One region of the Sporosarcina sp. P12(2017) genome, then DNA from elsewhere that is predicted to be linked to it. Evidence: a T-box and tRNA genes for the amino acid it is inferred to sense, from the RefSeq annotation. Region 1 holds a T-box; the other holds one or more tRNA genes.
What was found. A T-box is a leader RNA that pairs with one kind of tRNA and senses whether it is charged. The one in region 1 lies ahead of CSV80_RS05975 (valine--tRNA ligase), so its partner is inferred to be a tRNA-Val.
Positions count from the first base shown of each region.

Region 2: it encodes a tRNA-Val, which carries the amino acid that the T-box ahead of CSV80_RS05975 (valine--tRNA ligase) is inferred to sense. The anticodon was not compared.

Region 1 covers NZ_PDYL01000006.1:14,209-30,368, forward strand. The annotation lists gene ccsA (cytochrome c biogenesis protein CcsA) at 60-890, shown strand; gene hemC (hydroxymethylbilane synthase) at 906-1,835, shown strand; gene CSV80_RS05950 (uroporphyrinogen-III synthase) at 1,828-2,592, shown strand; gene hemB (porphobilinogen synthase) at 2,589-3,569, shown strand; gene hemL (glutamate-1-semialdehyde 2,1-aminomutase) at 3,571-4,866, shown strand; gene CSV80_RS05965 (hypothetical protein) at 5,032-5,655, shown strand; T-box leader at 5,883-6,101, shown strand; gene CSV80_RS05975 (valine--tRNA ligase) at 6,155-8,800, shown strand; gene CSV80_RS05980 (GNAT family N-acetyltransferase) at 9,038-9,523, shown strand; gene CSV80_RS05985 (hypothetical protein) at 9,546-9,800, shown strand; gene CSV80_RS05990 (S66 family peptidase) at 9,814-10,845, shown strand; gene CSV80_RS05995 (hypothetical protein) at 10,863-11,462, shown strand; gene CSV80_RS06000 (GrpB family protein) at 11,509-12,027, shown strand; gene CSV80_RS06005 (hypothetical protein) at 12,065-12,514, shown strand; gene CSV80_RS17990 (hypothetical protein) at 12,691-12,813, shown strand; gene CSV80_RS17305 (dienelactone hydrolase family protein) at 12,804-12,980, shown strand; gene CSV80_RS06010 (helix-turn-helix domain-containing protein) at 13,001-13,585, opposite strand; gene CSV80_RS06015 (DUF6980 family protein) at 13,744-13,938, shown strand; gene CSV80_RS06020 (hypothetical protein) at 13,973-14,392, shown strand; gene CSV80_RS06025 (ATP-grasp domain-containing protein) at 14,577-15,368, opposite strand; gene CSV80_RS06030 (ATP-grasp domain-containing protein) at 15,365-16,160, opposite strand, start outside.
Region 2 covers NZ_PDYL01000015.1:60,051-76,210, reverse strand. The annotation lists gene CSV80_RS12845 (peptide chain release factor 3) at 1-156, opposite strand, end outside; gene CSV80_RS12840 (UDP-N-acetylmuramoyl-L-alanyl-D-glutamate--2,6-diaminopimelate ligase) at 271-1,761, opposite strand; gene CSV80_RS12835 (two-component system sensor histidine kinase NtrB) at 1,940-3,013, shown strand; gene CSV80_RS12830 (aldehyde dehydrogenase) at 2,990-4,378, opposite strand; gene CSV80_RS12825 (heavy metal translocating P-type ATPase) at 4,477-6,579, opposite strand; gene CSV80_RS12820 (RluA family pseudouridine synthase) at 6,770-7,663, opposite strand; tRNA gene CSV80_RS12815 (tRNA-Val) at 7,877-7,949, opposite strand; gene CSV80_RS17670 (hypothetical protein) at 8,135-8,284, opposite strand; gene CSV80_RS12810 (TRAP transporter permease) at 8,670-10,706, opposite strand; gene CSV80_RS12805 (DUF1850 domain-containing protein) at 10,696-11,169, opposite strand; gene CSV80_RS12800 (TAXI family TRAP transporter solute-binding subunit) at 11,364-12,365, opposite strand; gene CSV80_RS17370 (hypothetical protein) at 12,908-13,180, opposite strand; gene CSV80_RS12795 (phosphatidylglycerophosphatase A family protein) at 13,227-13,778, opposite strand; gene CSV80_RS12790 (alpha/beta hydrolase) at 13,885-14,607, shown strand; gene CSV80_RS12785 (YjcG family protein) at 14,696-15,211, shown strand; gene CSV80_RS12780 (GNAT family N-acetyltransferase) at 15,201-15,656, shown strand; gene CSV80_RS12775 (hypothetical protein) at 15,715-16,023, opposite strand; gene CSV80_RS12770 (stage VI sporulation protein F) at 16,108-16,160, opposite strand, start outside.

The sequences.
Region 1 (16,160 bases):
AGACGAACACACCTTACTATCAAAAGAGAGGTTTTCGCTTGAAAGGCAGAGAATAGCATATGGTTGATTTAACCGTCGCAAGACTTCAGGAATTCATGATTGTTCTTTATGCCCTCGGTCTTGTTTTTTACTTTATTGATTACTTGAAGAAGTCAAAAGCTGTCCAACGTATTGCTTTTTGGCTCATCGTTACCGTATGGCTTACACAAACCGCAATCTTATCACTTTATATTATTCAGATGAAACGCTTTCCGGTATTATCGTTAGTTGAAGGAATATATTTTTATGTGTGGTTGCTGGTCACTTTATCTATTGTGTTCCAGTTGATTTATAAAGTAAACTTCATGGTGTTTTTCACAAATATTATTGGATTTGCATTTTTAATGATTCATGTCTTTTCCAATTTGAAATACACAGCATCCACTGTTGGTGATTCGCTCATTTCAGAAGTACTATTTGTTCATATTACGTCAGCAATCCTCTCGTACGCAGTGTTCGCATTAGCATTTGTTTTTGCGGTATTATATTTGATTGTATATAACGTATTGAAAAGTAAAAAGTTTGGAAAACGATTTTCCAGTCTACCTAATTTACATCAGACCATGACGGGGATGAAAATGTCGATTTATACCGGCATTCCGATTTTATTCGTTAGTTTATTATTCGGAGTTCAATGGGCGTACGTAGCGCTTGAACACTGGTCTCCTTTTGATGTGAAAATTATGGGGTCATTTGCAGTATTACTCATCTATTCTTCAGTTATTTATTTCAACTATAAGGGAAAGCTTCAATCAATGGAGTTTGCCTGGATGACAATATTTGCATTTCTCTTAACGGTCGTTAATTTCTTTTTGGGCAGTACGCTGTCACAATTTCATTTATGGATATAGGAAAGGAAGAGTTTTGTGAGAAAAATTATTGTAGGTTCACGCAGAAGTAAACTAGCATTAACTCAAACGAAATGGTTCATCGAACAAATGAAGCAGGCGGGTGCACCATTTGAGTTTGAAGTAAAAGAGATCGTGACGAAAGGCGATCAAATCTTGGACGTCATGTTGTCAAAAGTTGGCGGTAAAGGATTATTCGTAAAAGAAATTCAGCAAGCATTATTTGATAAAGAAATTGATTTTGCCGTACATAGCATGAAAGATATGCCTGCGGTAATTCCAGACGGTTTGACTGTCGGCTGTATTCCTAAACGTGTAGATCCACGCGATGCATACATCGCAAACGATCATGTTCGCTTCATGGACTTGCCAATCGGAGCGGTTGTCGGTACATCTAGTCTTCGTCGCAGTTCACAGTTATTAATGTTGCGTCCAGATATTGAAATTAAGTGGATTCGCGGTAACATTGATACACGCTTACGTAAATTACGTGACGGTGAATTTGACGCAATTCTCTTAGCGGCTGCGGGACTTAAGCGTATGGGTTGGGATGATAACATCGTCACAGAACACCTATCGCTTGAAGATTGTATCCCAGCAGTAGGACAAGGTGCATTAGCGATTGAATGTCGTGAAGATGATGCAGAATTACTAAATGAACTGGCGAAACTCACGGATGAGAAGACTTGGGTTGAGTTACAGGCTGAGCGCACATTCCTTAATGAAATGGATGGTTCTTGCCAAGTACCCATCGGTGGATTTGCAACGTTTGATGGTAATGAAGTGGAAATGACTGGCTTCATCGCGTCTCCGGATGCAATTCAAGTGTTCCGTGAAACGGTGAAAGGAACAGATCCTGTTGCAGTTGGTAAAGAAGTTAGCAGAATTTTACGTGACCAAGGTGCTGCTGAAGTAATCGAGAAAGTGAAGGCGGAAATGGATGCGTAATGCATTACCGTTAGCAGGAGAAACGGTTATTTTCACCGGAACACCAAAATCTACGGAAGCGGCCGAACTTGTGAAAAAGTACGGCGGCATTCCGGTTTCGATTCCCCTTATTGAAGTGGGAGAAATACAGAAGAAGGCTGATCAGCAAAAGTTGCAACAAGCAATGAAAGCTGATTGGCTCATTTTTACGAGCCAATCAGCAGTTGCTGCATTCCGTGCGAAAATGGTACGCTTCAATGTAACAGCGGATACGTATAACGGAAAAGTTGCCGCGGTCGGAACGCGAACAGCGGCTGCGCTAGATCGACTCGGTTTTGCTGTATCTTTCATTCCTAGCGTGTTTAGTGCAGATGTTTTCGTCAAACAGTTTAATCCGAAAAAGTCAGAACGATTACATGTGGTCTTTTTGAAAGGTTCTCTCGCAGGAAGTTTAATTCGTGAGGAGTTGCCGTTTCATGTATCGGAATGGACAGTCTATGAGACCAAGAGTGCAACGAGTGAAATAGATAAATTGAGTCGCTTTATACTTCATAAAAACCAGGTGTCCGTACTGTTCGCAAGTCCGTCAGCGGTGGAAGTGTTCTCTTCACGTATTGCACCGAAAACGACGTGGTTTGGCTTTACGGTTTGCGCAATTGGACATGTTACGGAGCGTGCACTGTTAAAAGTAGGTGCGCCCGTTCACGTCAAACCTGAAACGTATACATTAGTCGAGCTAGTCCATGAACTGGCCAAACGAAAGGGAGAATTCAAATGAATCCAATAGAATTTAAGCGTCATCGTAGACTTCGTACACATCCGACCGTTCGAGCGATGGTAAGAGAGACGGAAATTAAAGCAGCGGATTTCATTTATCCTATCTTTGTTACAGAAGGCGAGAACGTACGTAATCCTATCGCTTCCATGCCAGGAGTAGATCAGTTTTCAATTGATTTATTATTGAAAGAGACGGATGAAGTAGTCGAATTAGGTATTTCCTCTATTATTTTATTCGGTATTCCTTCCGAAAAGGACGCAACCGGTTCTGAAGCATATGACGACGAAGGAATCATTCAGCGTGCAACACGCGCAGTGAAAGAACGTCACCCGCAATTAGTCGTAGTAGCAGATACTTGCTTATGCGAGTATACAGATCACGGTCACTGTGGCGTTATTCATGACAATGATGTAGATAATGATGCCAGCCTTGTATTGCTTGCCAAGACAGCGGTCAGTCAAGCGAAAGCGGGAGCAGATATTATTGCGCCATCGAATATGATGGACGGATTTGTGGCAGTTATTCGTCAAGCACTAGATGATGCAGGGTTCCAAAACATTCCAATCATGTCGTATGCAGTTAAATATGCATCTGCTTATTACGGTCCGTTCCGTGAAGCAGCGCAATCCACACCACAATTTGGTGATCGTAAAACGTATCAAATGGATCCGGCAAACCGTATGGAGGCCATGCGTGAAGCGGAAACTGATATTCTTGAAGGTGCGGACTTCCTAATTGTTAAGCCGGCATTGTCTTACCTTGATATCATTCGCGACGTGAAGAATCACGTATTATTGCCTGTCGTAGCCTATAATGTCAGTGGAGAATATGCTATGGTCAAAGCTGCTGCATTAAATGGCTGGGTAGATGAGAAGAAAATTGTATTAGAAACGTTAACAAGTATGAAGCGTGCAGGCGCAGATATCATCATGACGTATCATGCAAAAGATGCTGCTCGCTGGTTGGAGGAGAAGTAATATGGGACAAAAAACATATACAAAATCTAAACAGGCATTCAAAGAAGCAGTTGAGTTAATGCCAGGTGGCGTCAACTCACCAGTTCGTGGATTCAAATCAGTCAACATGGATCCGATCTTTATGGAAAGTGGTAAAGGTGCGATTATTAAGGATATCGATGGCAATGAATATATAGATTACATTCTGTCTTGGGGTCCTCTAATCCTAGGACACACACACCCTGATGTAGTATCAGCAATTCAGAAAGTAGCTGAAACAGGTACAAGTTTCGGAGCACCCACTCTTCTAGAAAATGAATTGGCAGAGCTAGTAATCGACCGTGTACCATCCATCGAAATGGTACGTATGGTATCTTCCGGTACGGAGGCGACGATGAGTGCACTTCGTTTAGCTCGAGGCTATACGAAGCGTAATAAAATCCTTAAATTCGAAGGCTGCTATCATGGGCATGCGGATTCCTTGCTCATTAAAGCGGGATCCGGCGTTGCTACATTAGGTTTACCTGATAGCCCTGGAGTACCTGAATCGATTGCGTCTAACACAATCACGGTTCCATATAACGACCTTGAAAGTGTCAAATTGGCTATTAAAGAGTACGGAAACGACCTTGCTGCAATTATTGTAGAACCAGTTGCAGGAAACATGGGTGTTGTAGGACCTGATAACGGCTTCCTTAAAGGTTTACGTGAGTTGACAGAAGAAAATGGTTCATTACTAATCTTTGATGAAGTCATGACCGGATTCCGTGTAGGGTATAAATGTGCACAAGGTCATTTCAACATCAAACCGGACCTAACATGTCTTGGTAAAGTAATTGGTGGCGGACTGCCTGTAGGAGCGTATGGCGGTTCTCGCGAGATTATGGAGCATGTAGCGCCTGCAGGAACTATTTATCAGGCGGGTACATTGTCTGGTAACCCATTAGCAATGACAGCGGGTATCGAAACGTTGAGAAAGTTGACGCCGAAAACATACGAACACTTCATCAAGCTTGGTGATCAGTTGGAAGAAGGCTTCCGAGCAGCAGCGAAAGCTAATAATATTCCGCATACCGTCAACCGTGCAGGTTCGATGATCGGGTTCTTCTTTACGGATCAACGTGTTAATAACTACGATAAAGCGAAGACATCTGATTTGAAGTTGTTTGCAGAGTATTACCGTCTGATGGCGGAAGAAGGTATTTTATTACCACCTTCCCAATTCGAAGGTATGTTCTTGTCAGCAGCACACACAGAAGAACACATCGCGAAAACTGTGGAAGCATTCCATACAGTGTTTGAGAAATTGAAGCGATAATGATGAAGCGTCAGGCAAAGTTATTTGCTTGGCGCTTTTTTTGATAAAAATTTGCGGAATAGCTGGGTAGCCATTATTTCATTTCCAATCTACGCTATACTTCACTTCTAAACTCCTCCATTTTTTCATATAGTAGCCTGAGTTAAGAAAAGGAGTGAAGCGAAAATGACGACGCATCAATGGACATTGCATGAGTCTTTTTATTTCCCTGCTGAGTATGGGGCATTTGCTGAATCGGCTGAGGTAAAGGTGACACCAGGGTTTACGGAGGATCGTACGGAAGAAGCGGTCCGTTTGCAAGGGATCTATCATATCGCGGCAAACGTTGTATTTGATGCAGACAAGCAAGTGGAATTGATAACTGAAGATGTATTAGTCATTAATGACGTGGAAGTAGAAAATAGTAAAGGATATTTTGAATACGCTGTGCCTTTGAATGTTGATCTGCCGGTAGAACTCGATGGAGACTTACAACTTGAAGTAACAGATATTAAAACTTCATCACAAGAAGACGGAGGGTTGAAGCTCGAGTGGACTGTTTACTTGAAACAGGAAAAGCCTGTACAAGAACCGGTTGTTATTGAAGAAGAGCCAGCAGCACCACAGTTCGTGGCTGCATCGACTTCCCATATGGAGTTTCTCGCAAATGCTGACCGTGCGGTGGAACAAGTAAATAATGAAATGGAAGACTTTCTCTTATACATCGCCGAGATGGATGACGATGTAACGAGAAAGATCTTCCATTCAAATAATGTTTTTGTAGAAGCAGAAGGACAAAGCAGCGAGTAAGCAAAATATTAAAAAGTCGCCGGTCGTCGGGACAATGAGCAACCGGATCAACTGAAACACGGTTAATGGGATGATACAGCCTTTACAGTAAAATCTCGTTTTCCGTAGCCATGGCGGCAATAGATATGGATTATAACCTCTTCGCATCGTTCACCATCCTTTCTCTATAGACTACTATTCAGTTGACGGACTCTACATGTTTCGCGTATAATAATGGGTATATGAATATAAATGCGAAGAGTAGGAAAGTACATGTGAACCGTTTTCTTTAGAGAGGGTGCGATTGGTGGAACGTACCTGGAAACAACATATGGAAGTCCCCTATGAGCAGTTTCTGTGAAGTTGTAGTAGCAGGATCCGGTGAAGACCGTTACCAAATCATGAAGATGTAATGCTTTTTAGCGTTCATAAATAAAGGTGGTACCACGAGCTCCTTCGTCCTTTTACCGGGATGAGTGGGGCTTTTTTGTATCCCTTTTTATTTGAAGGAGGAACTGAAATGACTGATGAATTGACGATGCCGACTAAATACGATCCACAGGCAGTTGAAAAAGGACGTTATGAATGGTGGCTTAAAGGGAAGTATTTTGAATCGGATGTAACAAGCGAAAAAGAACCATACACAATTGTAATTCCACCACCGAACGTCACAGGTAAGCTTCACTTAGGGCACGCTTGGGATACGACGTTACAAGATATGCTCATCCGCATGAAGCGTATGCAAGGGTATGATGCGTTGTGGTTGCCAGGAATGGACCATGCGGGAATTGCGACACAAGCGAGAGTAGAAGAAAAACTTCGCGCTGAAGGCAAAACCCGTTATGATCTTGGCCGTGAAAACTTTGTACAGGAAACATGGAAATGGAAAGAAGAATATGCGAGCCATATCCGTGCACAATGGGCGAAACTTGGTCTGGCTCTCGATTACTCCCAAGAGCGTTTTACTTTGGATGAAGGTTTGTCAAAAGCGGTACGCGAAGTATTCGTTAAGTTGTATGAGAAAAAGCTGATCTATCGCGGTGAATACATCATCAACTGGGATCCTGCGACAAAGACGGCGATATCTGATATTGAGGTTATCCATAAAGATGTGCAGGGTGCATTCTATCATATGCGCTACCCACTGACAGATGGCACAGGCTCAATTGAAATAGCGACAACACGTCCTGAAACGATGCTCGGTGATACAGCTGTTGCGGTTCATCCGGATGACGAACGCTACCAGCATTTAATCGGCAAAATGGTCAAATTACCGATTGTAGGACGCGAGATTCCGATCGTCGCGGATGACTACGTAGAAATGGACTTCGGAAGCGGCGCAGTCAAAATCACACCAGCGCATGACCCGAATGACTTTGAAATAGGTAACCGTCATAACTTGCCACGTGTGTTGGTGATGAATGAAGATGGCACGATGAATAAATTAGCAGGTAAGTATGAAGGTATGGATCGTTTCGAATGCCGTAAACAAATCGTCAAAGACTTACAAGAGATGAATGTGCTATTTGAAATTGAAGAACATATGCACTCTGTCGGACACTCGGAACGAAGCGGCGCAGTAGTCGAGCCTTACCTTTCTACACAGTGGTTCGTCAATATGCAGCCACTTGCTGAGCAAGCAATCAATCTTCAGAAAAATGAAGAAGAAAAAGTAACGTTTGTGCCTGAACGTTTCGAGAAAACATACTTGGGCTGGATGGAAAACGTACACGACTGGTGTATTTCTCGTCAACTATGGTGGGGTCACCGAATTCCGGCTTGGTATCACAACACAACAGGCGAAATTTATGTGGGTCAAGAAGCACCAGCTGATGAAGAAAACTGGACACAAGACAATGACGTACTGGATACTTGGTTCTCATCTGCTCTATGGCCGTTCTCGACTATGGGCTGGCCAGATGTTGACAGCGAAACGTTCAAAAAATATTACCCGACAGATGCCCTTGTTACAGGATATGATATTATCTTCTTTTGGGTGTCCCGCATGATCTTCCAAGCACTTGAATTCACCGAAGAACGTCCATTCAAGGATGTCTTGATCCATGGATTAGTACGCGCGGAAGACGGGCGAAAAATGTCTAAATCTCTTGGCAACGGTGTAGATCCAATGGACGTAATTGAGCAATATGGTGCAGACGCATTGCGTTACTTCCTAGCAACAGGTTCTTCACCAGGACAAGATCTGCGTTACTCTACAGAAAAAGTAGAAGCGATCTGGAACTTTGCTAATAAAATTTGGAACGCTTCCCGTTTCGCGTTAATGAATATGGACGGTATGACGTATGAAGAAATCGATCTATCAGGAGAGAAATCCGTTGCAGATGCATGGATCTTAACTCGTCTGAATGAAACGATTGAATCAGTAACTAGCTTAGCTGACCGTTATGAGTTCGGTGAAATGGGTCGCGCGTTATATAACTTCATCTGGGATGATTTCTGTGACTGGTATATCGAAATGGCGAAATTGCCACTATACGGTGAAGATGAAGCAGCGAAAAAAATGACACGTTCGGTTCTTGCGCATGTTCTAGATCAGACGATGCGTTTATTGCACCCATTGATGCCTTTCATTACAGAAGAGATTTGGCAGAACCTTCCACATGAAGGCGAGTCAATCACCGTAGCGAAGTGGCCAGAAGTAGATGCAACGATGATGGACAAGTCCCGTGCTTCGAATATGAAACTGTTGATGGACATTATCAAATCCGTACGTACTATCCGTGCAGAAGTGAATACACCGATGAGTCGTAAAGTCGATTTGTATATTTCGGCGAAAGATGAGAAGACGGTGGCGGTACTGGAAGAGAATCGTAACTATATTGTGCGTTTCTGTAATCCAGAAACGTTGACGATTGGCGTGAAGGCGAATGCGCCAGGCAAGACGATGTCAGCAGTCGTGACGGGGGCAGAGTTGTATTTGCCGCTTGAAGGATTGATTGATATTGAAGAAGAGTTAGCTCGTTTGACGAAGGAACTTGGCAAGTGGCAAGGTGAAGTAAAGCGGGTTCAGGGCAAGTTGTCGAATGAACGTTTTACTGCCAAGGCGCCTGAGTCAGTTGTTGAGGAAGAACGTGCGAAAGAGAAGGATTATTTGGAGAAGTATGCGGCGGTTGAACGTCGTATTGCGGAACTGAAGGAAATTTAAAAGTAGTTTGAAGAAGTTGAAAGCCCATTTGACAGCGCGATGCTGTTGGATGGGCTTTTGTCGTTTGGGGTTGGTGAGGATTAAGGGAAGAGAGATAGGGATTTACGCTTCGTAGGGGACGCTTTCCAGGGGCGTCTCCTACGCTCCCAAACTAAAATCATATGTTAAATATAGTATTCATCCAGTCGGATGGGTATAATTGGAATCACGACATTATGAATGTTAGGAGAGTGCTCTATGGGTTCTTTAGTTCGGGAGATGTTAAGTAAGGATATTGAGAGAGTACAGGATATTGCTAGGGTGAGTTGGCATGCTACGTATGAGGGGATGATTCCGCGTGCGATTCAAGATTGCTTTTTGGATGCGGCTTATAGTACTAGTATGATGAATACCCGTCTACAAAATTCTAATCTATTTGTTGTAGAAGATGAAAATGAAGTAGTTGGGTTTGCTGATTTTTCACAGGTAGATGAAGGCGTCAAATCCGAACTGCGTGCTATTTATCTTTATCCTGATCGACAAGGGAAGGGATTGGGTTCGGCTCTTATACAAAAGGGAATTGAAGTTCTGGGAGAGATGAGAGAAATTGTGGTCGAAGTGGAAAAGGAAAATCTAGTTGGGCGGAAGTTTTATGAAGCGATAGGATTTGAGACGGTTAAAGAATATGATGATCACTTTGACGGCCATATGTTGAAAACGATACAAATGAAATGGATTCTTTAAGAGTAATAGGGGGGGAATTTGCTTGAATAGAATACTGTTCATTGTAGTAAATATTTTTACTGGTTTATTTGTGCTGATTAATAGTGTTGTAGGCTATGGAATTAGCGGAATGGGAGAAGATTCTACTCCTAATATTGCCATACTAGGTTTAATCGTAATATGGGCAGTCGGCTTAGCTTTGCAGTTAAGCAAAAGGATTCGTGTTTTAGGGTTTATTATCACGTTTATTCCGGTAATGTTTATATTATATATGTACTTTACAGCTATGAATATATAAAGGAGAGAAGCGAATGTTAATTAAACCGAAGAAATTGCAGCGTGGTGATCAGGTCGCAACAGTGAGTCCTTCGTGGGGAGGCGCGGGCGAACCGGACATCAGGTGGCGATATGAGCAAGGCGTAAAGAGATTGGAAGATATTTTCGGCTTAACTATTGTGCCGATGCCAAACAGTTTAAAGGGGGCCGCCTTTCTCTATGAGAATCCGAAAGCTCGTGCAGAAGATTTGATGACTGCATTTAAGGACCCGAATATTAAAGGGATTATTGCGAATATCGGAGGAGAGGACAGCATCCGCTTACTTCCATATATCGATTTTAGCGTAATACAAGAAAATCCGAAAATCTTCATGGGATACTCTGATGTTACGGTATCTCATCTGTTTTGTCATAAAGCAGGACTCTCGTCATTCTACGGGCCAGCAATATTAACCGATTTCGCTGAAAATATTGAGATGGATTCCTACACGGTTGAGATGGTAAATCGGACTCTCTTTTCTAATGAAATTATTGGTGAGATCCAGCCAGCTGAAAAGTGGACAAGTGAGCGGTTGGAATGGATCGCTCAGAATAAAGAAAAGCGACGTACGATGAATAAGAATACTGGATACGAACTGCTTCAAGGCTCAGGTACTGTGCAAGGACGATTGATCGGCGGGTGTATCGAAGTATTAGAATTTGCGAAGGGTACGGCGATTTGGCCAGAAGACGAGTATTGGAACAACAGTATATTATTCTTTGAAACATCCGAAGAGAAGCCCGAGCCTAGTTTGATTCGATACTGGTTAAGAAATTATGCAGCACAAGGAATCTTACAGAAAGTGAATGGGATTATATTCGGTAAACCTCAAGACGAAAAATATTTTAATGAGTATAAAGAGGAAATTCTGAACGTGATGAAAGAATATGGTTTGGAGCATTTGCCTATTTTATACAACTTGAACTTTGGGCATACAGAACCTAAGTTTATATTACCGTATGGGGCGTTGGCAGAGATAGATTGTGAACAAGAGACGTTTTCGATTCTCGAGAGTGGCGTGGAGTAAAATAGTAGATAAATGAGGTGTTTTTAATTTTTACAGATCAGCAATTGCGAATGCTTGTCAAAGGTGAAGTTATAGGGGACACCTTTCCTTATGATAGCTATGATGAAAAAGAGATCTTGGCACATATCAATCGGCTGTTCTATCGAATCAATCGCATCCACAATGTGCTCTGCGAAGCGGAATGGGATCATTTTGGCAGTGGCTATGCTTCCTTTGTGGAGTTTTTTTGTTATTGGAAAGAAGATTGTATCGTTGTGGAAGAAAAAAATGGAATGCGTGAGATCGAGATAAAAGGTATTATACTCGATATAAGTCGTCTAGCACCAGTTGCTATAATGGGAGAAGACGTTAGGTATAGAACAATTCGTATAGAGACGAACGAGGAAGTAAGAAGTGGACAAGGTACAATTCTTGATGAACCAATTTCGCTAGCTGTTGGTGAGGAATTAGGAATACTAGCATTAGAATTACAGAATGCTTTAGAGGAATTTGATTACAAGCTATTAGCTGCAAAAGAAATGAGTGTACCACTATCTTTTAAAACGAAAATCCCGACAATTTATCGGAATGAGCGACAATATCTAGTGTTGGATGCCATCTTTTATTGGGAAGATTAACAAAGTGGTTAAACGTAGATCGATAAAATAGATAGGGAGGAACGATATGAAAGTGGAAGTAGTGGAATACAACACTCAATGGCCAGAATTGTTTAAAATAGAATCTCAAAAGATCGCCACGGTTTTTGAAGAAGAATTAGTAAGTATTCATCACATCGGCAGTACATCTGTAGAAGGTCTAACAGCTAAACCAATTATTGATATAATGCCCGTAGTAAAGACAATAGAAAATGTTGACGCCTTGAGTACGCAGATGAATGAAATCGGTTATGAAGCGCTTGGTGAATTTGGAATGAAGGGAAGACGTTATTTTAGAAAAGGTGAACAGACTCGAACGCATCACATCCATGTGTTCGAGGAGGGCAATTCATATGACATTGGCCGTCATTTAGCTGTTAGAGATTATCTTCGCCTATATCCCGAGGAGAGTAAGCTCTATGGCGACTTGAAAATGAAACTAGCTTCCATGTTTCCAAACGACATAGAATCCTATATAGATGGAAAGGATCTGTTTGTAAAGGAATTGGAGCGTAAAGCGCTTAGTTGGTATGATGGCAAAGAGTGATATGTGGAAGGAAAACTAAAAAGTAAAGAGGTGTTCTATGAGATTATTCGCGAAGTTAGGAATTATAGTATTTTCAACACTTCTACTAACCGCATGTTTTGGAGAAGATTATGATTTCACCCCTCCAGATGTTACTCTAATGAATCATACGGAATATCCTGATACAGAAGAATTGACCGCGGTGAATATCGAGTGGGATTCGGACAAATTGTATACTAAGAAAACAGATGATATTTTGTCAGTCGCAAGAGATCAGAAAACATTGGTTTACCATAAAGGGCAAGAAGTGAGAATCGTATTTGTCACTCAGGATTTTGCTATCAGGAAGTTAAGCGCTTATGTCATGAAAGATGGAATCAAGACAGAAATCGAGGTAGATGGGGAAGTTTTCAACATGCCTAACGAGAAGGGTGAATATATTATTGTCTTACACCTTCTTGCAGATAGTGGAACGGTAGAATATGTAGGGAACGTGTTAATTGAGTAGTGGAGAACCGTTACTAGAGGTGCTAGCCATCTTTAGAATTGTGAATCTAATACTGAGATTTCATTAAGGTGGTTTACATAATATTATTATAGGTCCTCACAGAGAGCGGTTTAGTTATGCAAGCAATTATTGAAATTTAGGGTATTGTATTACCTATTATAATAGCGGGCCTGATTGTGATATTTGTTATTAAGAGACTGGATCAGAAAATGAAGCAAGGTGCATTGCCTAAGAAAAAATCGAAGAGCGCTATTTTCCGAATGTCGAAAAGTCATTTGACGCCAAAGAAATGGTTTTGAAATTAGAGAAGCCGAATGTAGATGTACATATGTATGATGGGGAGCACGGGTTTAGTGATCCTTACGCTTCTTCATACAATAGAGAACTGGCTTACATGACCTGTAAGCAAACAATAGACTTCTTCAGAAATAATGGAATGAATCGTGTAGAGGGAAGCACTTCATGAGGAGAAGTGCTTTTAGCTGTTTAGATAAATTGATAATACAACCCTAACTGTGTATCGTACCATAATAAAGTGCCATGTTTTCGTTTTGGCAGGCGTGTTTGGAAACTCCACTCAGGATATTGTTTAATGATTTGAACTTGATCACCAGTGGCGAAGGCGATAAAGGATATATAATGATCTTTTGTCATCGGGTGATCACTTGAGATAAAATGTTCATTATCCACTTCTTCAATCGTTAGTTTTTCTGCCTCGCTCGCTTTCTTCGCTTCGAGAGCTTCCAGCTTCCTACCACAGCAAGATATTGTAATATCTCCTGTTGCTAATACGATATTATGGCAAGATGGGCATACAAAGTACTTTGATTTTTTCATGTTACCTCCTATAAATTCATTAGATAGTAATTCACCATCTAAAATGTTTTCTATATTTACACCTAACAGTGTAGATAAGCTAGATAAAAGCGTTACATCAGGACAACCATATCCGCGCTCCCATTTTGAAATGGTGCGATCCGAGATATTCATTTGATCGGCTAATTGCTTCTGTGTGAATCCTTTTTCTTTGCGCAAATTATAGATTACTTCTCCAACTTTACTCGTATCCATCGTTTTCCCTCCTGCTCTCTATATATCATAGGCGCAACTCTCACGTGCATCAACAAACGTTCCGTGGAGTTTGTTACACTCATATGTACTAGCATGGTTAATTTACTTAATAATATAAAAGAACGGCACTGAGGTAGCAGAAAGGAAGGTCAATAGGAATGAAACAGCATTGTTGCGAAGATATGGCGTATCATGCAAATTTCACATGCGACATACACGATGAACCGTTTGATTGTCCGGATCAATTAATCCTGTTTGATAAAACAGATCAAGATTACCGACTGCTGATTCATGATGGAGGTACTTCTAGTATTGGTATTTCTTTTTTCCCTTTGTGTGGGAATAAATTATGAATGAGCTATTAGATTATTGAAAGGATAAGTGACTATGGAATATACACTTAAAGATAGAAGTTTCGAGTTCAGTGAAACAGAAGTAAAACATGAAGTAATCAAAATTGGAGAATCAGAGGATGGGCTATTCGAAATTGAATTCAAACTAACCTTCTCTTATGGATTCTTGAATTACTCACATAATTTTATTTGGATAAATCAAGAAATCGAAACGTTATTGGAACAAATGAAGAAAATGGATGAAAAGAGTTGTGGAACTCTTAGTGTACTTTCCCCAGGGGTTTCTTTCGCTTATTCAAAAGATCCTCATGATGAAAGCCTTTATGAGTTTACGGTTTTCATGGATACTGGCTATATTAATTCCTATATGGGAACTGAATCGAAACTTGGAATTACTCTAACAGTTCCCCGTGAATATATTGGAAACTGGATTACTTCTTTTATAAAGAGTTAATTGAAAAACTGCCCACTTCCTTGCCTTTAGAAAATAGGCGAGGGAGTGGGCGATTTACTTTTTTGGTGCTTGTTCGATTACGATCCGTTAGTCTTTCTTATCTCATCACGTTCTTTCTGCCAACGAATCATATCCTGTGCTGTCTTACTTGTATCTACTTCATCCAAAATAGTATAGCACTTTCTTAACATGATTCATCACCCAACTGATTTTTGACATACTCCAATAATTTCTTCGCTACTGAAAACTCATGTGTTCGATAGAGTGAACGGGCACCAACTGGATCCTCGATTTCGTTCAGCAACCAGCCACCTGAAATTGGAAGTATGAAATCCATGCCAATATAGTCGCTTGAAATTGCCCGGGAAATCGCTTGAACTTGTTTCATTTCAGTATCGTTCAGCGTGTACTTTTCCACTGTGCCGCCTAATGTGTAGTTGGCTTTGAATGAATCTTTCGCTCCAGTTCGTTTTACAGCACCTAACACTTCATTACCCAACATGAATACGCGGACATCTGTTGCATTCGATTCGATGAAGGGTTGCACGATTAGTTCATTATGATTGAATTGATTTAGAATAGTTTCAGTTTGCTTCACAGATTCGCATAGAAATACTTCATTACCGCCATGACCTCCGCGCGTTTTCATTACAAAGGGCAAGGGGGGAAGTTGATCCGCTCGGAATGTGGGAACGGCGGGAATACCAAGTAGGGTAGCGAGTTCAAATGTACGCAGTTTATCATTGGCGATTTTCTGGACACTCGCTCGATTGAACACTCGGTAGCCCGCTTGTTCCAATTCCAAAGCGAATGTAGGATCACGATCTCGGAATAAAATGAAATCAAGCGGCTCGGTAGGCGAATTAGTTATCAGCTTTAATTCAATCCCTAGATTTTTCGCTTCTTTCAAAAGATCGTCGATAAACGCGTGATTCCTCTTCGCTTCCTCCTCATTATAGTAAACGGCGCCTTTCATTCAATCTTCTCCAGAATGTACGCGATCATTGCATCGGCTACGTTAATGCCGGTGACGTTCAAGAGGTTACGGATATGTGCTGCGCCGTTCACTTCGCAAACGAGGGGCTGTTCATCCGCACCGAATAATAAATCAACGCCTGCGAATTCTGCTCCAACTGCTTTTGCCGCTTCCATAGCTAGTGTTTTCTGTGCGCTAGTCAATTCCACCACTTCAGCTACGCCGCCGTTCGTAATATTCGCTCGAAAATCTGTCTCTGAGTGGCGATACATAGCCGCAATGATTTGATCTCCTACTATGTTTACGCGTAAGTCTCGACCTCTACTCGTCTCAATGAACTCTTGAAAGATATAATCCACGCCACGCAGCTCATCGACTTTCTCATAAAACGCATCTTTCGTCTCGATCAAATACACCTTCATACCAAATGAGCCATGACCTTCTTTAATAATCATAGGCAAGCGAAGAGTCTCAAGGACAATCTCGTAATATCCGCTTTCTGTAATCGTGAAATTAGGATAAACTTTCGGTGCGATGATCGTCTTCGGCATCGCAACACCATGCTTTGCCAGTTCAAGATACTGTTTTGCTTTATTATCACAAGTTTCAATGACTTCAGGATCATTGAAGATGGGGATCCCCATATTTTTTAAATACTGTGCAAGCAGCGTATCTTTATCGAGGAAGACGACGAAATCAGGAGGATCTTTCACTTCATTTTGCACATCCATCTGAATTTCATAATTTTTTAAAATTGTCGTACGTACACCAGCACGCTCTGCCGCTTCCTGT
Region 2 (16,160 bases), on a different contig from region 1:
TTTCCCTGATTTCTTTCCTTTAACTGTTCCAGCATCGCGAATCGCTCCGCCAAAATATAGTAACTTTTCAGTAATTGTCGTTTTACCGGCATCCGGGTGAGAAATAATCGCAAATGTTCGTCGCGATGTAATTTCATCATGTTTATTCTTTTGCATCAATCGTACTCTCCTTTTGCTTACGTTTTCTATCATAGAGAGAATAGGGATGCATTTCAATGATTTTCATTGAATTGACTAAAAAACTATAGACTCTCAAATTCAAACTACACTTCATTTATTGATCGTTGTATCGCCAAACTTTTTAGTTGCTTCCTCAAGTGCAATGTTTGCATCTGAATGCGCATATTTCGTATTGCCGATAATTTGAAAATCTTCATGGCCTTTTCCGGCAAATATAATGATATCTCCTGCATTCGCTTGCTCAATAGTATGACGGACAGCTTCTTCTCTATCTCCTATACATGCATACTGATTATGCGGCATCGTGGCACTAAGTTCCGATATGATCGACTCATACGGCTCATCCCGTGGGTCATCTGTCGTAAAGACGACATAATCTGCTTCTGCTGCTTTTTCTCCCATGATTGGACGCTTCAGACGATCACGATTGCCACCCGTTCCTATTAGGAATAGTAGGCGGTTGCCTTCCTTTTTTAAAGGTTGTACTGTAGCAATGGCTTTTTCAATTGCATCCGGTGAATGTGCATAATCAATGAAAATCGTCAGTGGTAATGATGTTTCCACTTTTTCAAGACGACCTTTCACTGTCGATACATTCGCTATCAGCGGTAAAATATCTTCTGTCGCCATTCCTTTGGCATATAAGGCTGCAATTGCTGCCAATGAATTATAGACGTTAAACTCACCGATCAACGGCATCGTGACGGTGAATGTTCCATCCGGTGCCTGCAATTGAAATCTCGTGTAGTTCGACTGCATTTCGATCGCTGTTGCTTGGAATGAAGACTTCACATGGATTCCGTATGTAAATATGGGGAACGAAGTCATTTCGATCATTTTACTGCTCCACGGATCATCCGCATTAATGATCGCAAACTTATTCTGATCAAGCTGCTGACCCAATTGTGCAAACAATAAGCCTTTCGCTGTACTGTAGTTCTCCATTGTTTTATGGTAATCCAAATGATCATGCGTTAAGTTAGTGAAAATCGCAATATCAAATTCTGTTCCTGCCAGTCGGCCTTCAACTAAACCGTGTGAAGAAACTTCCATGATCATCGATTCGCAGCCTTCATTTGCAGCTTGCGCAATCATTTGCTGGGTAGTCAAAACATCAGTCGTTGTATTTTCCGTTTCATACAGAATATCATTTAATTTAAAACCAATCGTGCCTGAAACAGCTGCCTTTTCTTCAGTCTGGCGTAGCATGTCATGAATGATATTGCCGACACTCGTTTTTCCATTCGTTCCGGTTACACCGATCATTTTCATACGCTTTGAAGGATACTGATAGTACTTAGACGCCAGTAACTCTATCGCTTTTGAAGTGTTTTCAACATAGACCACCGCTGTGCGCTCTTCATCTATCATGATCGGCTCTGATGCGATTATGACACGTGCACCACTCAACAATGCATTCTTGACAAATTGATGGCCGTTCACTGTATAACCTTTTAGGCAGACAAATACTCCACCATCTTGAACGGCTCGTGAATCTACTGCCACGTCTGTCACATGTTCTGGCAATGTTCCTTTTATAGTCTTTACAGGTAGTACAGATAATAATTCTTTCGTATTCATGTGATTTCCTCCAATAGGTTGGTGAATAACTCTACTCATTATAACAAAAAAAGTCTTTCTTTAAAAAAGACTCTTAATTCCTTTAAATGATGTATTATATAATGAATCATTTACCCATATCATACGCGTCTTTTCTTATCACATCCACCCTGGATTATAGAATGGAGTATCTATCAAAATGTCAAAAGAATTTATTCCTACAGTACGTTACTTGAATTATCTTGACTTGTTTTTCGAGCAGTCACAGGATGCGATCTCCGTATTTGATTTGGATGACAATATAATTACTTGTAACCCTGCATTCGAACAGTTATATGGTTGGACTTTGGAGGAGTGCTCAGAGAAATCCATTTCGTTTTATCCTGAAACTGAATACGAAAAAGTACATGCACGTTGTGAGTTATTGTATAAAGGTCAATCGTTAGCTAATGAAAGAGTCACTGAGATGCGTAAAGATGGCACACTGTTTCAAGCAGAAATTAGCATGACACCCATTTTTAACGAGCTCAATGAAGTGGTCGCTATTTCTCATATTGCACGAGACATCACTAGTCGCTTGCAAATGGAGCAGAAGACACTTGAGTTTGAACGTCTGCAAACGATGAGTATGATTGCAGCGAAAGTAGCGCACGAAGTACGAAATCCTATGACCGCAATCACGGGGTTTATTCAGTTAATGAATCAAGACTCCGCGAATCCTTACTCGTATTTCACAGAAATTATGGGGAACGAAATTAGCCGTGTCAACCAAATCGTTACGGATTTCCTAGCATTAGCAAAACCAACTTTACATGATACTGCGCCAGTTTCTATTCTAGAAGTCATCGAAGAAATGCTCATTGAATTTGAAGAGCAATTTGATGAACGTGCGATTTCATGTCAACTGAATGCTGAGGAATTAGAACTTTTCATTCAAGGCGACAAGTCCTCACTGCATCAAGCGTTTTACAATATCTTGTCAAATTGTTGCGATGCAATTGAGCACACTGGAAACATTATAATTTCACTGACAAACCAGGAAGAAACTCTCCACATTTGCATTGAGGATGACGGTTGTGGAATGGATCAGTTGACCTTAGCATCCATTGATCAGCCTTTCTTTTCTACAAAAGAAAATGGCACAGGTCTCGGTATGTTCATTACTAAAAATATTATTGTGGACCACAAAGGCACTTTGCTGGTCGAAAGCCAGCAAAGCGCGTGGACAAAAGTTTGGATTTCGCTACCGTTAGCGAATGAAACGCTTCACTAATGGAAGTTTTCCTTTGTATGGAGGAAATGCAATAGGTACCGAGACTGCCGTACTCTTTTTCATCATCGATTTCGAATGAGTGAATGTTTCAAAACTTGCTTTTCCATGGTATTGATTCATTCCAGAAGGTCCTACCCCGCCAAACGGTAGATGAATATTCGCGACATGTGATATCGTGTCATTTATGCAACCGCCACCAAATGGCAATACTTCGATGAAATGATTAGCTGCCTCATCATTCTCAGTGAAAAAGTATGCAGCTAGTGGCTTAGGTAACGTACTAATTTGCTGAATTGCGACGCCTAAATTATCATACGGCAGGACAGGTAAGATCGGACCAAATAACTCATCTTGCATACTAGCGCTATTCCAGTCTGATAGCGCTAAAATCGTCGGCTCGATATATTTATCCGCGGCATCTGTCTTGCCCCCTTCTACGATATATGCTTGATCTTGATCTAGTATGTTCGCTAATCGATCGAAATGACGATCCGCGATGATGCGTCCGTAGTCAGCACTCTTCTGTGCGTCACCCCCGTAAAAACGTTGGATAGCGCTCTTCATTTCATGGATTAATTCATCGTAAATTGAAGCGTCAGCCAATACATAGTCAGGTGCTATACACGTTTGGCCTGCATTCATGTACTTACCCCAAACAATTTTCTCCGCTGCCTTTTTGATATCAGCAGTATGATCGACAACGGCTGGACTCTTTCCGCCTAACTCCAACGTCAATGGAGTCAATCTCTCCGCACAAGCTTTCATGACAATTTTCCCTACTTTTGCACTTCCAGTAAAGAATACATAATCAAATGGTGCGTCAAGTAACAGTTTCGTTTCCTCTTTTTCACCATGCACCACGGATACATACTCCGGTGGAAATACACTTGAAATGATTTTATCTACGACGCTAGCCGTATGCAATGCATCTTCTGAAGGTTTCAACACCGTACAGTTCCCTGTTGCTATCGAACCGACTAGCGGATCAAATACTAGTTGGAACGGATAGTTGAACGGTCCAATGATCAATACAGTGCCATATGGTTCCTTCACGATAAAGCTCGTTGCCGGTTGTAAATGGAGCGGTGTCTTCACTTTTTCAGGTGCTGCCCATTCATCCAAGTGGTCTATCATATGGGTAATGCTGGATAAGACGAAACCTATTTCTGCTACATACGCTTCAAAGGGATGTTTGTGTAGGTCTTTATGCAATGCATCTAAAATTTTTTTTTCATGCTTTTGAATTGCTTTATACAGTTTTTCCAACATCATTTTTCGGAATGAAATACTGCGCGTCACTCCTGATGTATAATATTGTTTCTGTTTGTTCATAATCACTTCAAGTTCTAGACGGGTCATTGCCAAACTATCCACACTCCTCATGATTGTTCTTATGATCAGTCTACCATTTTCTTCAACAGAAAAAACTCCAGACGATTTATTCGACTGAAGTTTCTCCTACATTATATTTTATTTTTCATGAGCCGCAATGAATTTAATACTACAATGACGGTAGCACCCATATCCGCCATGACGGCCATCCATAATGTTAGCCAGCCTGGAATAATGAGTAATAGCGCAATGACTTTTAATCCAAGTGAGATCGAAATATTTTGAAGAATGATTTGTTTAGTGCGTGAGCTTAATTTAATAGTATATGGAAGTTTCTCCAAATCATCTGCCATCAATGCAATATCTGCTGTTTCAAGTGCAGTATCTGTTCCTGCACCGCCCATCGCAATACCGATATTTGCTGTAGCTAATGCCGGTGCGTCGTTCACTCCGTCACCCACCATTGCCACTTTACCGTATTGAGTCAACGATTTAATCATTTCGACTTTTTGATCAGGTAGTAATTCTGCTTTGACTTCCGATAAGCCAAGTTGCTCTCCGATTGCTAGAGCGGTTGATTGATTATCACCCGTCAGCATGACGGTCTTTTTACCCATCTCACGAAGCTTCTCGATAACCTTCAAGCTACTTTTACGGACTTGATCAGCTACTGCTATAATTCCTTCTAGACCTGCTTCAGACCAGACGAGCATAACGGTTTTACCTTGCTTCTGCAACGCGAGAATCTGCTGTTCAATTGATTGTTCCACTGTGTTCATTTCTCTGAATAAATTTGGACTTCCTACATACACTAGATGCTCTCCAATCACAGCTTTTGCACCTTTGCCTGTAATGGATTGGAATTGATTGACTGCCAGTAATTCAAGCGATAATTTCTCTGCCGCCCGCATAATGGAAGAGGCTAATGGATGTTGGGAGAACTTCTCGATTGACGCTGCCTGTTGCAATACTTGATCTTCAGTTAATGACGAAACCGTCAAGACATCTGTTACTTCTGGACGCCCTTCAGTCAACGTTCCTGTTTTATCGAACGCCACGACTTTGATCTGTCCCGTTTCTTCTAAATGAATGCCACCTTTGATCAACACTCCATTACGTGCAGCGTTACCGATCGCTGTAACGATCGCAATAGGTGTTGAAATGACTAACGCACAAGGACAGCCAACTACTAACACGACAAGACCTTTATAGAACCATTCGCCCCATACTCCCCCCATGAAAAGTGGCGGAATAATCATGATCAGTAACGAAGTAACTAAAATAGCTGGTGTATAGTATCTCGCAAAGCGATCAATAAATTGTTGTGTCGGTGCTTTTTCTGCCTGTGCTTCTTCGACTAAGTGAATGATTTTGGCAATTGTAGTATCTTCAGCAAGCTTTGTTACACGGACTTGCATTGCACCTTCTTCATTCAATGTACCTGCAAATACTTCGTCTCCAAGTGCTTTATGAACAGGCACAGACTCACCTGTAATTGCGGCCTGGTTCACGGATGAGTCACCTTGAATGACTTCACCATCCATTGCAATTTTTTGTCCCGGTTTAATTAAAATGACATCATTGATACGTAAATCTTCCACATCTACTTCATATTCATTAGTACCACGAAGTACCGTCGCAGTCGTGGGAGCAATTTCAATTAATGATGTAATAGAATTTCTAGCTTTATCGATTGAGTAACTTTCTAATGCTTCACTGACAGAGAAGAGGAAGACGACCACTGCACCTTCTGCCCAGTCACCAATGAGCGCGGCACCGATGACTGCGATTGTCATCAATGTAGACATATCAAATTCAAGTTTGGAAAGATTCGTTAATCCTTCTTTCATCAAACTGAATCCGCCGATTATAATAGCAGAGAGAAACAGAGCAATCGACAGCCAGTTATGATCACCATTTGCGGTAGATACGGCATACCCTGCTAGTAGTAAAACTAACGAAGCTATAGTCGTTTGATTTTCACGTTTTTTCCAAAACGGCGTATGCTGTTTAATAATCCGCTGTTTTTCAGGAAATACTTTAATGCCGTCAAATGCACCTGCTTCTTCTAATTGCAAAATAGAGGCATCTCCCGCAACTGTTAACTTGGATGCTCCAAAGTTCAGCTGCACATCTTCCACAGAATCAATCTGGCGGATGTTCTTCTCGAATTTCGCAGCACAACTTGTGCATGATAAATTCTGCAGGCGATAGACATTTTTCTCAGAAGTCATGTAACCAGTCCTCTCAACATTTCGTTCATTATAACGTCTTCATCATTCAACTGTCCATTTGATTGATTAGCTTTAGTATATGCAATTCCATATATTTTGTCAATTTATTCATTCAAATATTCATTTGAATGAATTGACGTTAAAAAGCAGTTCCTTAGGAATACCAAGGAACTGCAAATTGCACGGTTTATTATTTAGAGCGCGTAATGAAAACCTGGGGCACTTCTGCTTCAAATCGTACTACCTCTCCTGTACGTGGATGTAAAAAAGACAATGCTGTAGCATGAAGTCCCACCCTGCGCAATGGGTTACCTGTAGCGCCATACTTTTTGTCACCTATAACGGGATGCCCCAATTCTTCCATATGCACACGAATTTGATTTTTTCGTCCCGTTTCCAAAAGAACTTCCAACAATGAACAATCTTTGTTTGCTTGTACTCTTCTATAATGTGTAATGGCATGCTGACCACCATTATCAGTTGGGTTTGAATAAACTCTGAACGCACTATTTTCCGTTAACCAAGAAGAAATAGTTCCTGATTCTGTTCGTACTTTTCCTTCGACAAGTGCAGTATACAAACGTTCCTTTACGGATTCATTCCATGTACTTTGCAAAGCTTGCTGCGTCTCTTCATTTTTGGCAAACATCATCACGCCTGATGTATCTCGATCAAGACGGTGCACGACAAAGATTCGATTTTCAGGGTGGCTTCTCTTAACATACTTCGTAATTTCTCTATAAGCTGTCTGATCTTTTTCTTTTTCCGAAGCTACGGAAAGAACGCCTGCATCTTTATTGATCACGATGAGATCGTCGTCTTCATGAAGTATAGATACACCGACTAATTTCGAGACATTTATAGCCGCTTTGTTACTTTGTATTTCAACCTTTTGCCCAGGAGCTAATGGCTGATTATGTTTTGTTGTCATTTGACCATCCACCATAACTTGGCCACGTGTAAGAATGGATTTCACCGAATTCCTACTGCTTTTTGACATGATCTTCAATAAATACGGTAATAGTTCGATTGGTTCTTCCACTGTATATTCTTTTACATTAGATGTTACTTGTTTTCTTTTCATCGTATATTAGCCCTCCTGCTTATCTAAATAGGTGCTCGCACTATAAGTATACACCGCATGACTGATCAGTGTAATTGAATATGATTTGACAGTAATGCAAACTTTATTTGAAATTTAGACATAAAAAAAACAGCCCCTAGACATTCGGTCTAATAGGACTGCTTATTGTTATAAACCGTGTTCCGACGGTAAATAACTTAGGTTTGGCACCTATGACTCCGACTGGGCTCGAACCAGCGACCTCCACCCTGTCAAGGTGGCGCTCTCCCAGCTGAGCTACGGAATCGATCATACTAGGATGTGCATTTTATAGTGAGCTAGTTAAGCTCTCAAGCACAAATACTATAATAGCATTATCTATCCTGGTTGTAAACAAGGAAATTAAAAATCGATAATTTTTCTATGCTACCCGAAAAATTACCGATTTTTATGGAAATTCGTTGCAATATTCAGGGACGCTTCTCCTTTCGTTTACTGCATTGGATTTACTTGTTCTTCTATGGGTTCATTCTCAAAATATAAAAACTCTTCATGATCCAGCTCACTCATACGTTCTTTGTTAAAGCCATGTGCTAAGTGCCCTTCAAACACGTTTTCCCACCATGTTTCTTGTGTATTCATAGTATTTTCTCTCCTTTTTTATTTGATTGGTTTCTGTACCGACCTATATATTTTATTCGTCATGACTGATTCGCTTATTTGTAGTATATACAGAACTCGCGTTGGTAAAACTGCGTAATTAGTCCAAAATAGTTTCACCAATTTCTAGTCCTTCGGCTTCTTGACATTTATTTTATCATGTGTTTTAGAAATCGCATTTCAGTGAAAATCCTTATATCTACTAGACTCGTCCTCTATTAGAAATTCACTTTAATCTAGTACTTTTTACGTTATCAGACTAGTGAATTGTCAGAAAAGTGAGGAGGCTTTTCAAAATATTTTTATTTCATCGAAACAAAAAGACTTATCAACTCAATTACGAGCTGATAAGTCTTTTAGGAGTTATTTAATTTGAAGCTAATTTAGGTGTATTGTTTTTCTTATTACCCATCCACTGGAAAGCGAACAAGATGATGAATAATACTAAACCGACGATATCCGTCATAGTTTCTGGATAGATCAACAACATACCTGTGCCTATCGTAATAATCCGCATAATCCAGTTCAATTTACTATACCAGAAGCCAATTATGCCTGCGCCGATGGCGACCATACCAACAATGGCGGTCAACGTCACCCATACAATCTCCGTTACACTCGAGTCGAGCATTAACATCGCCGGATTAAAGACGAACATATACGGAATGATGAAGGCGGCAATCGCCAGTTTTGCAGAAGTGACACCTGTCTTAATCGGATCTCCACCCGAAATACCAGAAGCTGCAAAGGCAGCCAATGCGACTGGCGGTGTGATATCGGCAATGATACCAAAGTAAAATACGAATAAGTGTGCAGATACTGCTACTACAATCGGCACAGCTGCACCTGTAGGCTCACCCAGCATCAATAATGTAATGATGGCGGGCGCTGCGATTGTAGACGTAATAACATAGTTAGCTGTCGTTGGAGAACCCATGCCTAAAATGATAGCCGCAAACATCGTGAAAATCAATGTAAGCAAGACGTTACCGCCAGCAGCTGAAATCAAGCCAGTTGCCAAGCTAAGCCCGAGACCTGTCTTGACAACAACCCCGACAATAATACCAGCACAAGCAGTCGCAGCAGCTACAGCCAATGCAGTACGAGCACCGTCTACTAACGCGTCAATCATATCTTTCAATCCAATTCTTGTTTCTTTGCTGATTGCACTCACAGCGATAGTCAGTACGATACCGAGTAATGCTGCTTTCATCGTTGGGATCCCTATCAACAAGAAGACAATAATACCTAAAATCGGTAGTAATAAATAAATCTTCTTCAGTGTTTCTTTACGATTCGGAATCTGTGATGCGTCCATTCCTTTCAAACCAACACGCTTTGCTTCGAAATGTGTCATAATCCAAATTCCAGTGAAATACAGCAACGCAGGGATAGCTGCCGCTTTGGCAATTTCCCAATACGTCACACCGCCGATGAATTCAACCATCAGGAATGCAGCGGCTCCCATAATCGGTGGCATAATCTGCCCACCTGTAGATGCTGCTGCCTCTACTCCACCAGCGAATTCTTTACGATAACCTAGCTTCTTCATCATTGGAATCGTGTATGAACCGGATCCAACAACGTTTGCTACGGAACTACCTGAAATGGTACCTTGCAACGCACTTGAGAATATTGCGACTTTTGCGGGTCCACCAGTCAAACGACCTGCTAATACTACTGCTAAGTCATTGAAGTAGTTACCAACACCAGTCTTCACTAAGAACGCTCCAAATAACAGGAAGACGAATATGAAGGTGGCAGATACACTAATCGGTGTACCGAGGATCCCGTCCGTTGTAAAGAACATTAATTGAACAAGATTGTCCACGCTTTGTCCTCTATGCGCAAGGAACCCTGGGAAATAAGGTCCAAAGAATGCATACGCCAGAAACACGACTGAGATGATTGTAATCGGTAATCCTACCGCACGTCTCGCTGCTTCTAATGTCAGTAGAACCGCTAAAATACCAATAATTAAATCGAGATCAGATACTCGTCCTACACGAAATACTAGCTCATCGATAAATAGCGGCCAGTATAAACCAACGGCTATAGCCAATAAAGAAAGAATAATATCGTAGAATGGTACTTTGTCACGGCGTACACCGATCTTTTTTCTAGCAGGGAACATGAGAAAAATAAGAGATAAAGCAAATCCTAAGTGAATAGATCGCTGGATTTGAGCTGTAAATGGTTTACCGATCGCCGTATACAACTGGAATATCGAGAATGCCAATAAGCCGAAAAATACAATCTTGCCTAATAAACCTTTCAAATTTCTCGTATTGGATTCCGGGTCGTACTTTTGAAGAATTTCGAGTTGCTCTTGTTCAGAAAGTGTACTCATTTCTTCATCGGAGATGGTGGGAATATCTTTTTCCCGGTCTTTATTATTTTCCATTTAATCTGACTCCTTTTAACAACTTATAATTTGATACCTTCGCCACATGAAATTCATAAGAATGACCCTTTTGAAGAAATTCTTTTAGATGATAATCTTGTTGCTCATATCGCAAAGACAGATCTGCATTCACCCTACCTATATAGAGAACAAACGAATCTATCACGCGGTTTTCGAATGTAAGCGTATAAACGCCATCTTCTATTTGCAATGCTTCGCCTTCTTCAGCATAACCTGGTAATCCGATGGCTACGTCTTCATACTGCATACATTCGAAACGGAGCTTTCCATTGTCGGTAATGCGATATTGCTCTTTCACATTGGACAAATGGATCGAGTGAATATACTGAACTTGGAAATTTCGATTCTCGTGTAATGGAAGATAATACGCTTTTGGCTGTTCGCTCCGAACCTCTTCAAGTATGATCATTTGTCTGTATGGATAAAACCATATGATCAGCATTACAATTGCTATCAGAAACGTCAGCAGAAGAATTATTCTTCGTGATTTCATCCGCTTAATCCTTTCTGTTACATTACATGCAATAGACATAATAATGTATGAATTCCGCTCATAACTTTTGAAAATTAAGAATGGGACGGACAAAGCTTTCGCTTTACCGTCCCTCGTGACCCTATCAGATAACTGACAGTTTATTAGTTCACTTCATCAAAGTACTTCTGTGCACCCGGGTGTACAGGAATACCAATACCATTCAAACCATTTTCTGCTTTAATCAAAGCACCTTTGGCATGTTGGATTTTCGAAGCGTTTTCATAAATCGCCTTTGTGATCTGGTAACCAAGTTCTTCAGAAATATCGTTCTGCATAACAAGCATTGCACCTACTGATACTGCAGGTGTCTCTACTTCAGAACCATACGTTCCAGCAGGGATCATTTCTTTAGCGTAGTATGGATATTTCTCGATTAATTCATCAGCCTTAGCGTCTTCTACTGGAATAATGAAAACTTCAGAAGTAGCGTTTAGACCTTCAACAGCACCTGTTGGAGTTCCAGCTGTAATGAATGCCGCGTCGATTTGTCCAGCTTGTAGACTCTCTTGTGACTCACCGAAGTCCAAGTTTTGTGCTTTGATATCACTTAAAGCTAAACCATGAATTTCAAGCAATTGCTCAGCGTTTGCAGCTGTTCCTGAACCTGGCGCTCCTATTGAAATACTTTTGCCTTTTAAGTCTTCAAACGTCTTAATGTTGCTTTTCTTCAACGTAACCAATTGAACTGTTTCAGGGTAAAGTGAACCAACCGCAGATACTCCGTCGATTACATCTCCGTCAAACATCATTTCACCTTTAGAAGCGTAGTATGCGATGTCTGTTTGTACGAATGCGATGTTTGCATCTCCATCTTTAAGCGCTGTCATGTTCGCAGCAGATGCTTGAGATACTTCAGCAGTCGTCTTGATTCCTGTCTCTTGGGTAATGAATTCAGCAAATGATCCACCTAGTGGATAATAAGTTCCTTGTGTTCCCCCAGTAAGTAAGCTTAAGAATTTGTAGTCTTGCTCTGCCTTACCTTCTTCTTTGTTTCCGTCTGCGTCTTTGTCGCCATCAGCTTTTTCGTCGTTACCGCAAGCTGCGAGCACAAGAAGCGCGAGCATGGAAACTAACGCCAGTAGGCGAAGTGAGTTTTTCTTCATGTGACCATCTCCCCTTTACAATTTGTAGTCATAGACATTACCATTCTACCATGAAAGCGCTTTAACTTGTCAATATAATAATTTATATAATTTTTATGTACCATTCATGCTATTCACCCTTGTCAATATAATGCTTTTACCACATGTCAGATACCCAGAATTAGTATCTTTCAGTCTTTTGGATTCATTTAGGTGAGAAAAGTAAATTCATATAGTACCCGACGAACAAACGCGTTTGGTAGAACGACTATGTGGCTGCGCGTCTTGTTCACTTTTTGTTGGGGGGCGTTGCTCGACTCGTTGTTGGGTACGGAAAGTAGCGAGTGTTCGCTTTCTGGACCCGCGCAGGCACGTGGGGGATTGCCTCCAGCCATGAGCCAGCTGGCGGTAGTGCTGCCAGTTGTCTCATCGCCACGGCCTACCCCGCAGTTGTGCCTGCGCTACTAAGTGGTATTTATTTTGGTTGTGGTTCTAATAGGAAGAAGATCTGCGACTTGGTGATACTGATTTTCTGCTTTTGAAAAAGATGAATATGAACGGCCTTACACACAATCCAACCAAGGCGACTGCTGTGATAGTCGTAGCAAGAAGACAGAGACAGGCGACTTTCCTGTCTGCGGCTCATTGTGAAAGCCATCCACCAGCGTCGTAGTAGGACCAATGAACTCTCCACTAACATTGGCAGCAAAACAGCAAACTTCTGACCATACACGAATAGAAAAAGTACGTGCAAAAGCCACAATCCAACGCCGCTTATTTCTCACTACTAACAGAACCGTAATCAAACAAGCACTCAACAACTTCACTTTAAACAAAAAACTGCCGCTAGAAATAATGATCTAGGGCAGTTCGATTTCGATATTAGCTCTTGCCATTCTGCACATCTTTAAACGTTAGGCCTGCTTCTTGCAGATCACGAGTTCTGTGCGCAATTCTTGACGCTGCACACGCTGCCACACTTGCTACCAAATCATCTAAGAACGTATGAATACCAATTCCTTTTTTGGTATCCAAATCGTTAATGATGCCGACTTTGTTCTTATCTAAGTGACCGAATGTAGTCACCGCGATTGAACCATACGTGTATACCGCACCCAACGCGATCGTTTCATCTACTCCGAATAAGCCCTCGTCTGATTCAACGATTTGTTGAAGTGGTTCCGATAACTGACCTCTTTCAGCCATTTCATCCAATTCAACCCCGACCAATATGGCGTGCTGCAATTCACGTTTGCGAAGAACGCTTTCTACTGAGTCAACACACTGTTCCAGTGACAAACCTTTGTTATAAGGTACTTGCAGTTCATAAACAATTTTTGCGATATCTTGAATTGTAACCCCGCGACGGATCAGCGCGTCTTTTGTTGCTGCTGTCACGACGTCCGAATGAACAATATTTTTACCTTCATCCATATTATTTCTCCTCTCTCTTCATACATAATAGTTTTCACTAGCTTTACACTGTTATTTATCGGTATGATATTTACTAAGTGTACATTAATTATGGAGGTCCTACAAAATGAATCCAGGAAAAATTGAAGAAATCCGTTTTTACAGCAATGAACTACAGGAAGAAATGGAACTGTTAATATATTTACCAACACGCTACTCCCCTTTGTACAAACACAATGTCATGCTTGTATCTGATGGCAAGGACTATTTTCAATACGGACGGATTGGCCGAATTGCCGATGAATTAATGGAAGAAGAAATCATAGAACCTGTCATCATTGTAGGTATTCCATACAAAACGGTGCAAGAACGCAGACGTATGTATCACCCTGAAGGCGATCGACACAAAGCGTATATCCGCTTTTTAGCACACGAGTTAATTCAGTATATTGATGAAACCTACCCAACATACCAAATGGGCTCTTCAAGAATGCTAATAGGTGATTCATTAGCAGCATCCATCTCCTTATTGACCGCTTTAAAATATCCAAATTGCTTCGGAAAAGTAGTGTTGCATTCACCATTCGTTAATGAGCAAGTACTTGAATCAGTGAAGACCAATCAAAACCCAGCCAACCTTTCTATTTATCATGTGATCGGTGATAAAGAAACCTATGTACCCACAACCGCTGACGGCAGATTGGATTTTCTAACACCTAATCGTGAGTTGCATAAAGTCATAAAAGAAAAAAGATTTCCTTACTATTATGAAGAGCTGGACGGAGATCATACATGGAAGTCATGGCAGCCTGATATTCGACGCGCGCTGATCGAAATAAATAGCCTTTAGTAATAGAAGGAGACACGTTGGACTACTTTCTGATATACTTAAAGAGATGTACCTAAAATTCAGTCAATTCACAAGGAGGCAATCTTAAATGAAATACGGTATTGTTGCATTCCCTTCAAAAAAACTTCAAGATTTAGCAAATGGCTATCGGAAGAGGTATGATCCCCATTATGCGCTGATCACACCTCATATGACGCTGAAAGATCCATTCGAAGCGAATGACAAGGAAATTGAAGAAGTAGCAAATGCGTTAAAAGAAATTACAATTAAAAACAGCCCTTTTGAGTTGAACGTTACAAAAGTCGGCTCATTCGCGCCGACTACGAACACCATTTACTTTAAAGTTGTACCAAACGACGAAATTCTCGCGTTACACAAGGATTTAAATGTAAACTTCTATCATGATGAAAATAATTATGCTTTCGTTCCGCATGTTACAATTGCGCAAAACCTGACTTCTGGTGAACATGATGATGTCATTAACCAAATGAAAATGGTAGGTGTTGACCATTCGGAAGTCATCGATCGTATTCATTTACTTTATCAACTAGAAGACGGGTCGTGGACAGTGTACGAGACATTCCGTCTTGATCGTGAGTCTTGATTTGCAGATCACTGTAAAAATCGTCTCAGATGAAATAGGACAGCAGGATGCATATACTGTCCGCAAGAAAGTATTTGTGGAAGAACAAGGCGTCCCGTTGATTCTCGAGTTGGACGAACACGATCAGGAGGCTATCCACTTCGTCGTCTATGATGAAGTGGATCAACCAATCGGCGCCGGCCGAATGAGGGGTCTAGTAAATGCACACGGTAAAATAGAGAGAATTTGTATTTTACCTGAACATCGCGGTAAACATCTTGGGTTTTTGATTATGAACACATTAGAAGAACATGCACTAAAAAACTCCATGAAGAAACTTGTGTTGAATGCACAGTCCTATGCTGTGCCCTTTTACGAAAAACTAGGCTATGTTGTAACATCTCCTGAGTTTATGGATGCGGATATTCCTCATCGTGCCATGGAAAAAAGTTTGAAGAACAACTAATTGCGCAAAAAAATCCCCTTCACCGCTTTTTTAAGTGGTGAAGGGGATTTTTAATGTATCAGACGTATGTGTTAATCGCTCGGCCCTTTCCTACGACATCTGCAATTTCAGGTGAGAATTGGGCTGGATTTGGAGCAATGAATCCTTTTTTCACTAAAGGTTGAGGTGCGCGATTTTTTCGCTGCTCCATTTGTTCTTCACGACGTCTTGCTCCATCTGCTACAACGTCTTCCCAATAGCTCGATTCCTCATTTTTCAGACGCACAGGATTTACTCGTCCGATATAAGCAAAATTATGCCGTTCGTTATTCATACGTTCTGCATACTGCTGTGCTTGATAGTTTGGTATTGGTAGTATATAACCCATAACGCACACCTCCCTCTTCACTATATCATCATTACTAGTTTACCCACTTAGCAAGCATCATAAACATCTTTTAGTAAATTTATATTACTTACCGCCAAGCATTTGTGAAATATCGTTCAAATTCAGTCCTTTACCAC